DNA from 2 places in the Leifsonia stereocauli genome. Region 2 is predicted to be linked to the other one. Evidence: predicted binding sites of a transcription regulator. Region 2 holds the regulator's gene; the other holds the start of a gene.
What was found. The regulator HspR, encoded in region 2, represses chaperone genes until heat shock. The targets are predictions, from matches to a motif close to AAGTTGAGTCNNNNNGACTCAACTT.
Positions count from the first base shown of each region.

Region 1: AADV74_RS13140 (ATP-dependent Clp protease ATP-binding subunit) is a predicted target of HspR. The motif match lies at 1,830-1,854, and genes of this name have one in related genera.

Region 1 is NZ_JBCAUN010000002.1:901,061-905,474, reverse strand. It holds gene AADV74_RS13140 (ATP-dependent Clp protease ATP-binding subunit) at 1-1,813, opposite strand, end outside; gene AADV74_RS13135 (hypothetical protein) at 2,001-2,375, shown strand; gene AADV74_RS13130 (ABC transporter permease) at 2,448-3,212, opposite strand; gene AADV74_RS13125 (ABC transporter ATP-binding protein) at 3,209-4,024, opposite strand; gene AADV74_RS13120 (DUF1048 domain-containing protein) at 4,021-4,386, opposite strand; gene AADV74_RS13115 (PadR family transcriptional regulator) at 4,389-4,414, opposite strand, start outside.
Region 2 is NZ_JBCAUN010000002.1:112,947-117,360, reverse strand. It holds gene dnaK (molecular chaperone DnaK) at 1-158, shown strand, start outside; gene AADV74_RS09425 (nucleotide exchange factor GrpE) at 161-787, shown strand; gene AADV74_RS09420 (DnaJ C-terminal domain-containing protein) at 814-1,800, shown strand; gene AADV74_RS09415 (heat shock protein transcriptional repressor HspR) at 1,820-2,236, shown strand; gene AADV74_RS09410 (class I SAM-dependent methyltransferase) at 2,342-3,478, shown strand; gene AADV74_RS09405 (hypothetical protein) at 3,450-4,414, opposite strand, start outside.

The DNA.
Region 1 (4,414 bases), 790 kb from region 2:
CGTCGGCGAACAGCGAGGTGGCCAGCGTCTTGGCCAGCTCGGTCTTGCCGACGCCTGTCGGGCCGAGGAACAGGAAGCTGCCCACGGGACGGTTGGCGTCGCCCATTCCTGTGCGGTTGCGGCGCACGGCCTTGGCGACGGCGGTCACGGCGTCGTCCTGGCCGATGACGCGCGAGTGCAGCTCGGTCTCGAGCACGGCCAGGCGGTCGCGCTCACCCTCGGTGAGACGGTTCACCGGGATGCCGGTGGCCCGCGAGATGACGGCGGCGATCTCGGCCTCGTCGATCACTGCGCTCGCCGATGCCCGCGCGGAGTCGGCGGCCGAGACGACCTCGGCCAGCTTGACCTGCACGCCCGAGATCTCGTCGCGGATCCGCGATGCCTCCTCGTAGTGCTCGGCACTCACGGCGGCGTTCTTCGACGCCTCGAGCTCGGCGAGCCGAGCCTGCAACGCCGACACGTCGACCTTCACGCCGAGGCGCAGGCGCAGCCGAGCTCCGGCCTGGTCGATGAGGTCGATCGCCTTGTCGGGCAGCACTCGGTCGGTGAGGTAGCGGGCCGAGAGCTCGACCGATGCGCGCAGGGCGGCATCCGTGTAGCTCACGGCGTGGTGCTCCTCGTAGGCGGGCTTGAGTCCGTGCAGGATCAGTACGGCGTCCTCGATGGACGGCTCGCCCACCCGCACGGGCTGGAACCGGCGCTCGAGGGCCGGGTCCTTCTCGATGGTGCGGTACTCCTTGAGCGTCGTCGCACCGATGAGGTGCAGCTCGCCGCGGGCGAGGCGGGGCTTCAGGATGTTGCCTGCGTCCATGCCCTCGCCGGCTCCCCCGGCTCCGACCACGCTGTGCACCTCGTCGATGAAGACGATGATCTCGGTCTTGTGCGCCGCGATCTCGTCCATCGTCTTGGTGAGGCGCTCCTCGAAGTCGCCGCGGTAGCGGGTGCCAGCCAGCATCGCCGGCAGGTCGAGCGAGATGACGCGCTTGTCGCGCAGCTGCTCGGGAACGCTGCCGTCGACGATCGCGCTGGCGAGTCCCTCGACGATGGCGGTCTTGCCGACGCCGGCCTCGCCGACGAGCACGGGGTTGTTCTTGGTGCGGCGGCTGAGGATCTCGATGGCCTGCTCGATCTCGTCGGCGCGGCCGATCACGGGGTCGAGCTCTCCGGCCACAGCGAGGGCGGTGAGGTCGGTGCCGAACCTGTCGAGCATCGGTGTGTCGGATTCCGGTGACTCATCGTCTGCAGCATCCGTGCCCTCGAACCCGGTGTCGTCGCCGACGGTCTCGCGCATGCCCTGGGTGAGCGCTTCGGCCGTGACGCCGGCGTTGGCCAGCACCTGACCGGCCGGGGTGTCCTGGTTGAGTACGAGCGCGAAGAAGAGGTGCTCGGGCTCGATGTACGTCGACCCGGAGGCACGGGCCACCTGGTAGGCGTGGAACAGCGCGCGCTGGGCCGAGTTGGTGATGGTCGCAGCGTTGACGGATGCCTCCCCCGACGCACCGGGCAGCCGCTTCTCGGCGGCCGTGGCGATCGCGGCGGGGTCGACGCCGAGGCGCCTGACTGCGTCCTTCGCCGCATCCTCCGCGATGATGATGCGCAGGATGTGCAGCGCGTCGAGCTCGTTCTGGCCGCGCTCGAGGGCGAACCGGCCGGCCTGCTGCAGGATCTCCTGCGTACGGGCGGTCAGGAAACGGCTCAGGTCGATCGACCGCGGCGTGTTCGCGCGGGCGCGCTCGCCATCGAGGTAGCGGGCCAGGAACTCGTCGAACGAGTTGCCGGCATCGCCGTTCTGGGGTGTGAAATCGTCGGGCACGGGACCTCCTGAATGAAACTTGAGTGCCTTGCACTCAACTTCAACGCGGAGGGGGCGCGGGTATTCCCGGTGTCGTCGAATACGCAGAAGAGGCCGAGGGCGCGCCCCTCTTCCCGTCGACCCGGCGCGAGGGAACCGGTGGTGCCACGAGCATCGCGCCGCCACTTCGACCCCCTAGGCTCACCCCATGCCCGTTGCCGCCATCGCCCTCTGCGTGATCCTCGCGGCTCTCGCGATCTTCCAGCTCGCCCTGATCCTCGGCGCCCCCATCGGCCGCTTCGCCTGGGGCGGGCAGCACCGGGTGCTGCCCGCGAAGCTGCGCATCGGCAGTGCCGTGGCCATCGTCATCTACGCGCTGATCGGCACGCTCGCGCTCGATCGCGCATCCGTCATCGACGTCGTTCCCGACGCAGTGTCGACCGTCGGCATGTGGGTGGCGTTCGGATACTTCGTGCTGGGCATCCCGCTCAATGCGATCTCGCGCAGCAGGCCCGAGCGCTTCACGATGACCCCGGTCGTGATCGTGCTCGCCGCGCTCAGCCTCCTCGTCGCCCTGGGCTGACGCGACGACGCCCGCCTCCTGCGAGAGGAGACGGGCGTCCAGGTGACGGATGCCACGGGCGCGGCAACCCGGTCAGCTGAACTTGCGCTTGTAGATCGAGTTCGCCCAGACGTAGGCGACGATGAGGATGCCCACGAGCCAGGCCAGGGCGATCCAGATGTCGCTGCCGACGGGCTGCCCGGCGAACAGTGCTCGCGTGGTGTCCACGATGCTGGTCACGGGCTGGTTCTCGGCGAACCAGGCGACAGGGCCGGGCATAGACTCCGTCGGCACGAACGCCGAACTGATGAACGGCAGGAAGATCAGCGGGTAGCTGAATGCGCTCGCGCCGTCGACGGTCTTCGCCGAGAGCCCGGCGACCACGGCCAGCCAGGTCAGCGCGAGGGTGAACAGCACCATGATGCCGGCGACGGCGAGCCAGGTGACGAGATCGGCTCCGGTGCGGAACCCGAGGATCAGCCCGACGCCGATCACGATCGCGATCGACACGAGGTTCGCGACCACCGAGGTGAGCACATGCGCCCAGAGCACACTCGACCGGGCGATCGGCATCGACTGGAAGCGTTCGAAGATCCCGCCCTGCAGGTCGAGGAAGAGCCTGTACGAGGTGTACGCGATTCCCGACGCGATGGTGATGAGAAGGATGCCGGGGAGCATGTAGTCGATGTACGACTCGTCGGAACCCGTGTCGATGGCTCCGCCGAGCACGTACACGAACAGCAGCATCAGCGCGATCGGGGTGACCGCGGTGGTGATGATCGTGTCGGGGCTGCGGAGGATGTGCCGCAGCGAGCGCCCGGTGAGCACACCGGTGTCGCCGAGAACGTGGGTGGTCATCGCTGTTCTCCTTCTGTCTGTGCCGCGGCAGCGGCATCCGTGGTCCCGGTCACGCCGGTCAGGGCGAGGAAGACGTCCTCGAGGGAGGGCTGCTTCTCGACGTATTCGACCGTCGCTGCCGGGAGGAGACGCTTGAGCTCGGCGAGGGTGCCGTTCTGGATGATCGTGCCCTCGTGCAGGATCGCGATGCGGTCGGCGAGGTGTTCGGCCTCGTCGAGGTACTGCGTGGTGAGCAGCACCGTGGTGCCCTGACCCGCGAGAGTCTTGACGGTCTGCCACACCTCCTTGCGCGCCTGGGGGTCGAGCCCCGTGGTCGGTTCGTCGAGGAAGATGATCGGCGGGTTGCCGATCAGGCTCATCGCGATGTCGAGCCTGCGCCGCATTCCGCCCGAGTAGGTGCCGGCCCGGCGACTGCCAGCATCCGTCAGCGCGAAACGCGTGAGCAGCTCGTCGGCGATGCCGCCCGGGTTGCTCAGGTGTCGAAGCCGCGCGACCAGCACGAGGTTCTCGCGTCCGGTGAGCACCTCGTCGACGGCGGCGAACTGGCCGGTCAGGCTGATCGATTCGCGCACGTCACCGGCAGAGGCGACGACGTCGAATCCATGTACGGATGCCGCACCGGCGTCGGCCTTCAGCAGCGTCGACAGGATGCGCACCAGCGTGGTCTTGCCCGCCCCGTTCGATCCGAGAAGGGCGAAGATGCTCCCGGCGGCCACGTCGAAGTCGACGCCCCGCAGCACCTGCAGGTCCTTGAAGGACTTCTGGATGCCCTGCACCCTGATCGCGGGTGCAACGGCTGTTGGAGTGGTCACTTGTGGCCTCCTTCGGCGTCCTCGATCGCCTTGTTCAGGCGAGCGCGCTCCTTGTCGATCCACTGCTTGCCGCTGTAGGCCTGGGCGAAGGTCTCGGCGAACTCGGCCGGGTCATCGCCGACGATGTCGCGAACGGGGGTGCCGTCGACCGCAGCGCGCTCCCAGAGGTCGGCCAGGTCGGTGAACATGGTGATGAGGGTGTCGCCGTCGACGACGCCGCCGGCATACATGAGGTAGCGGTGCATCGCCTTGGCGGCGGTTCCGTACGGCTCGGGGAGGCCGTCGATGCGGGCCTTGTCCTGCTTGTACTGCTTCTTCTGCTCGAGAGAGCCAGTGAGGGTCTCGATCCACTTCGCGGCCATGGTCATTCTCCTTCGTGCTGCGGGTTGT
Region 2 (4,414 bases):
ACAAGCTCAACGCATCGCAGGGCAAGCTCGGCGAGGCCATCTACTCGCAGTCGCAGGCTGCACCGGATGCCGCTCCCAGCGCCGAAGCCGAGGAGCCTGCGGCATCCGATGAGGATGTCGTGGACGCCGAGGTCGTCGACGACGAGGAGCAGAAGTAACCATGGCCGACGATCGGGACAACGAGAACACGGCTCCTGAGCCTGCGAACGACGGCCCCGAGCAGCCAGAGACCGACGGGGCGTCCGCACAGGACGCCCCCGAGGCTGGACTGTCGGATGTGGACGTCGAGGACGGCTTCGAGGGCCCTGACGTCGAGACCAGCCTGTCGGATGCCGACCTGAGCTTCCTCTCGGGTCAGTCCTCCGCCGAGGAACTCGCGGAGCAGCACCTCACCGACCTCAAGCGGGTCACCGCCGAGTACGCGAACTACCGCAAGCGCACCGACGCGAACCGCGAGGTCGAGCGCGAGCGCTCGATGGGCGAGGTCGTCAAGATCCTGCTTCCGGTGCTCGACGACCTCGACCGTGCCGAGAAGCACGGGGACCTCGAGGGGGAGACGCCGTTTTCGACCATCGCGTCGAAGCTGCGCGCATCCGTCGAGCGACTCGGACTCACGCCGTTCGGAACCGTCGGCGACCTGTTCGACCCGAACATCCACGAGGCGATCTTCCAGCAGCCGACCGACGAGGTGGAGACTGACACCGTCGCCGACGTCGTCGAGACCGGCTACTACCTGGGTTCCTCCATGCTTCGCGCGGCCAAGGTCGTCGTGAAGGTTCCGGCCTAGGCCCCGAACCCTCAGAAGGGAGCCAGATGGCCAGCCAGGACTGGTTCGACAAGGACTTCTACAAGGTTCTCGGCGTCTCGAAGGATGTGACGCAGGCCGACCTCAAGAAGACCTACCGCAAGCTCGCTCGCAAGTACCACCCCGATTCCAACCCGGGGAACGCGGCAGCCGAGGCGAAGTTCAAGGAGATCAGCGAGGCCAACTCGGTGCTCTCCGACCCCGAGCAGCGCAAGGAGTACGACGCCGTGCGTGCCATGGGCGGCGGTGCTCGCTTCACGGCGGGCGGCGCCGGTGGCCAGGGCGGCTTCGAGGATGTCTTCGGCGGCATGTTCGGCGGTGGAGCGCGCGGTCAGCAGTCCAGTCAGCAGACGCAGTTCGACGATCTGCTCGGCGGCATGTTCGGCGGTCAGGGCGGGCGGTTCGGGCAGTCGAGCGGTGGCTATCGCGGCTTCGGCGGTCCGACTCCCGGTCGCGATGTCTCGGCATCGACGACGCTCGACTTCCAGACGGCTGTGACCGGCGAGACCATCACGCTGCAGACCTCGGCCGGACGCGAGATCAAGGTGAAGATCCCGGCTGGAGTCTCCGATGGGCAGAAGATCCGGTTGCGCGGCAAGGGCGAGCCATCGCCTGACGGCGGAACACCCGGTGACCTCATCCTCACCGTGGCCGTGCGCAAGCACCCCGTCTTCGAGCGCGACGGTCTCAACCTGCGCGTGACAGTGCCGGTGACCTTCGTGGAGGCCGCTCTCGGCGCCACCATCGAGGTGCCGACGCTCACGGGCGAGACGGTGAAGCTGCGCGTGACCCCGGGTACGCCCGGCGGCCGCGTGCTGCGGGTCAAGGGTCGCGGCGTCTCCACGACGAAGGGCACGGGCGACCTGCTCGCCGTCGTGCAGATCGCCGTGCCGTCGCACCTCTCGAAGGAGGCGCAGGAGGCCGTCGAGGCTCTCGCTGCAGCCCTCCCCTCCGAGAACCCGCGAGACGAACTGCTGGCGCGAGCCCGCGGTTGACGGACAGTGGGGTCTGCGGATGAATGAGCACAGCGCCATCTTCGGCATCTCGGTCGCGGCCGAGCTCGCCGGGATGCATCCGCAGACCTTGCGCCAGTACGACAGGCTCGGTCTCGTGTCTCCGTCGCGCACGACGGGCCAGTCGCGCCGCTACTCGATGCACGACGTCGTGCAGCTGCGCGAGGTCGCCCGGCTGAGCGCCGAGGGAGTGAGCCTCGAGGGCATCAAGCGCGTGCTCGACCTGGAGAACCAGGTCGTCACCCTCACCAAGCGCGTGCACGAGCTCGAGGCGGCGCTCGCCGACGAATTGCTGCAGCGTCCGGGCCGCCGGGTGTTCGCGGCAGGTTCAAAGGGCGACGTCATCTCGCTCAAGGCGGGCACCCGCGTGCGCCGATCGACCCAGCTCGTGGTCTGGCGGCCGCTGGATCACGAGTGACCTTCGCTCGCTGAGGACCGAGCGAAGCGACCGTCCGAAGCGTCGCGACCTGCTGCGCTTCGACCGCGCGCTTCGCGCGGGCCTCAGCGAGCGTAGCCTTGGCACATGTTCGAGTTCGAGTCCCTCCGCCGGTTCCCCGACGTCGAGGCGCCGAACCTGTTCGCCTCAGACGCGGCCGACAGGCTCATCATCGACGAGGCTGGCCCGGCGCTGCTCGATGCGGAGCCTGCATCCGTCGTCGTCATCGGCGATGACTACGGAGCTCTGACCCTTGGTGCTGCTGCGCTCTACGAGGTGACCGGGATCCGCACCCACCAGGACGACCTCTCAGGCGAACTGGCGCTGGCCGGCAACGCCGCTGCCACCGACCTCGCCGAGGTCTACACCTCCCATGCGCTCGACGAGAAGCTGTTGACCGGCGCCTCCATCGTGCTGCTGCGCCTTCCGCGTGGCCTCGACGCCCTCGATGAGATCGCCGAGGCCATCGCGCGCTTCGCCGCCCCCGACGTACGGGTGGTCGCCGGCGGTCGCCTCAAGCACATGACCCCGGCGCAGAACGAGGTGCTGCTGCGCCACTTCGGCCGTGTCGACGTGAGCCTCGCGCGCCAGAAGTCGCGTGTGCTGCTCGCCACCGAGCCACGGCAGCGTGCCGCCGATGGAGCACCAGCCACCCCGAGCTGGCCGCGACGCAGCCACGACGACGCCCTCGACCTGGAGATCGTGGCTCACGCGGCCGCCTTCGCCGGGGCATCCGTCGACATGGGGGCACGGATGCTGCTGGGCCACCTCGGTCAGGCAGCTCCGGATGCCGCAGGCGTGATCGACCTCGGATGCGGCACCGGGGTGCTCGGCACGGTGTTGGCGCTCCGCCGCCCCGACATCCGCGTGCTCGCCACCGACCAGTCCTCCGCCGCTGTGGCGTCGGCCCGCGAGACGGCCGAGGCGAACGGCGTCGGCGATCGCGTGAGCGTTGTGCGTGACGACGGGCTCAGCACACAGGCCGACGCCAGCGCCGAGTTCATCGTGCTCAACCCCCCGTTCCACATCGGTGCGACCGTGCACACGGGCCTGGCGCACAAGCTGTTCGCCGACGCCGGTCGCGTGCTGGCGCCGGGCGGCGAACTCTGGACGGTCTGGAACACCCACCTCGGGTATCGCTCGGCGCTCACCAGGCTGGTCGGCCCGACGCGTCAGGTGGCGCGCAACGACAAGTTCACGGTGACGGTGTCGACGCGCCTGTAGATCCGGTCGCGCGGGCCGCGTCGGTTCGTGTCGGAACGGCATCCGTGGCGTCATCTCGGCCCAGCCTCCAGAGCTCGTGCACAGTCCAGCCGAGCAGCACGACCAGCAGCAAGTTGCGCACCCCGAGCACCGACGCCGCCCACGGGTTCAGGTCGATGAGCTCGAGGTAGAACAGCGGGAAGACCAGGGTGGTGGCCGCCGCGATGACCGTGAGCAGGATGGCCGGAGCCCGCCAGGCCCGCCCGAGCTGCGAGATGCCGACCACCACGATGGGCGCGAGCCACAGCATGTACTGGGGTGATCCGACCTTGTCGAACACGATGAACGCCGTCGCGAGGGCGAGGGCTCCCGTGAGCAGCAGGCGCGAGGCGTCGGCGCCCCCGCGGCGTCGGTGCGCCCAGCCGATCAGTATCGCGATCACGGCGACGGCGGCCAGCATCACGCCGGTGCCGTTCTCCATGATCCAGATGTCGCCCGGCCCGCTCACCTCGCGGGTCTCGAGCGCCCAGTCCTGGTAGACCTCGGCACCAGGAACGTGGACGATGGCCATCCACAGCCACGGAGTTCCGAGCACGGACTCGAGCTGGAGATGGCGGCTGCCCTGCGTCGTGAGGAAGCTCGTGACGTGCCAGAGTCCGCCGGCAGCAACGGCGATCGCGATGATGGCGAACGAGGTGAGCGCCGCCGACAGCGCGATGACCCGGCGCCGTCCCGAGGAGATGACGGCGGCGAGCAGCACGGCCGCCGGCCACACCTTGATCCACGCGGCCGCGGCGAGCAGCGCCGCCGCGAAGCGGGGCCGTGTGCCCAGCAGCACGAGTGCCACGATCACCATCGGCCCCGTGAAGCCCTCGAGTCGCAGCAGTGCCACGGGGCTGAGAAGCAGCAGGGTGCCGAGCCACCACCACGCCGCCGGGTAGGCGCTGCGTCGCCTGC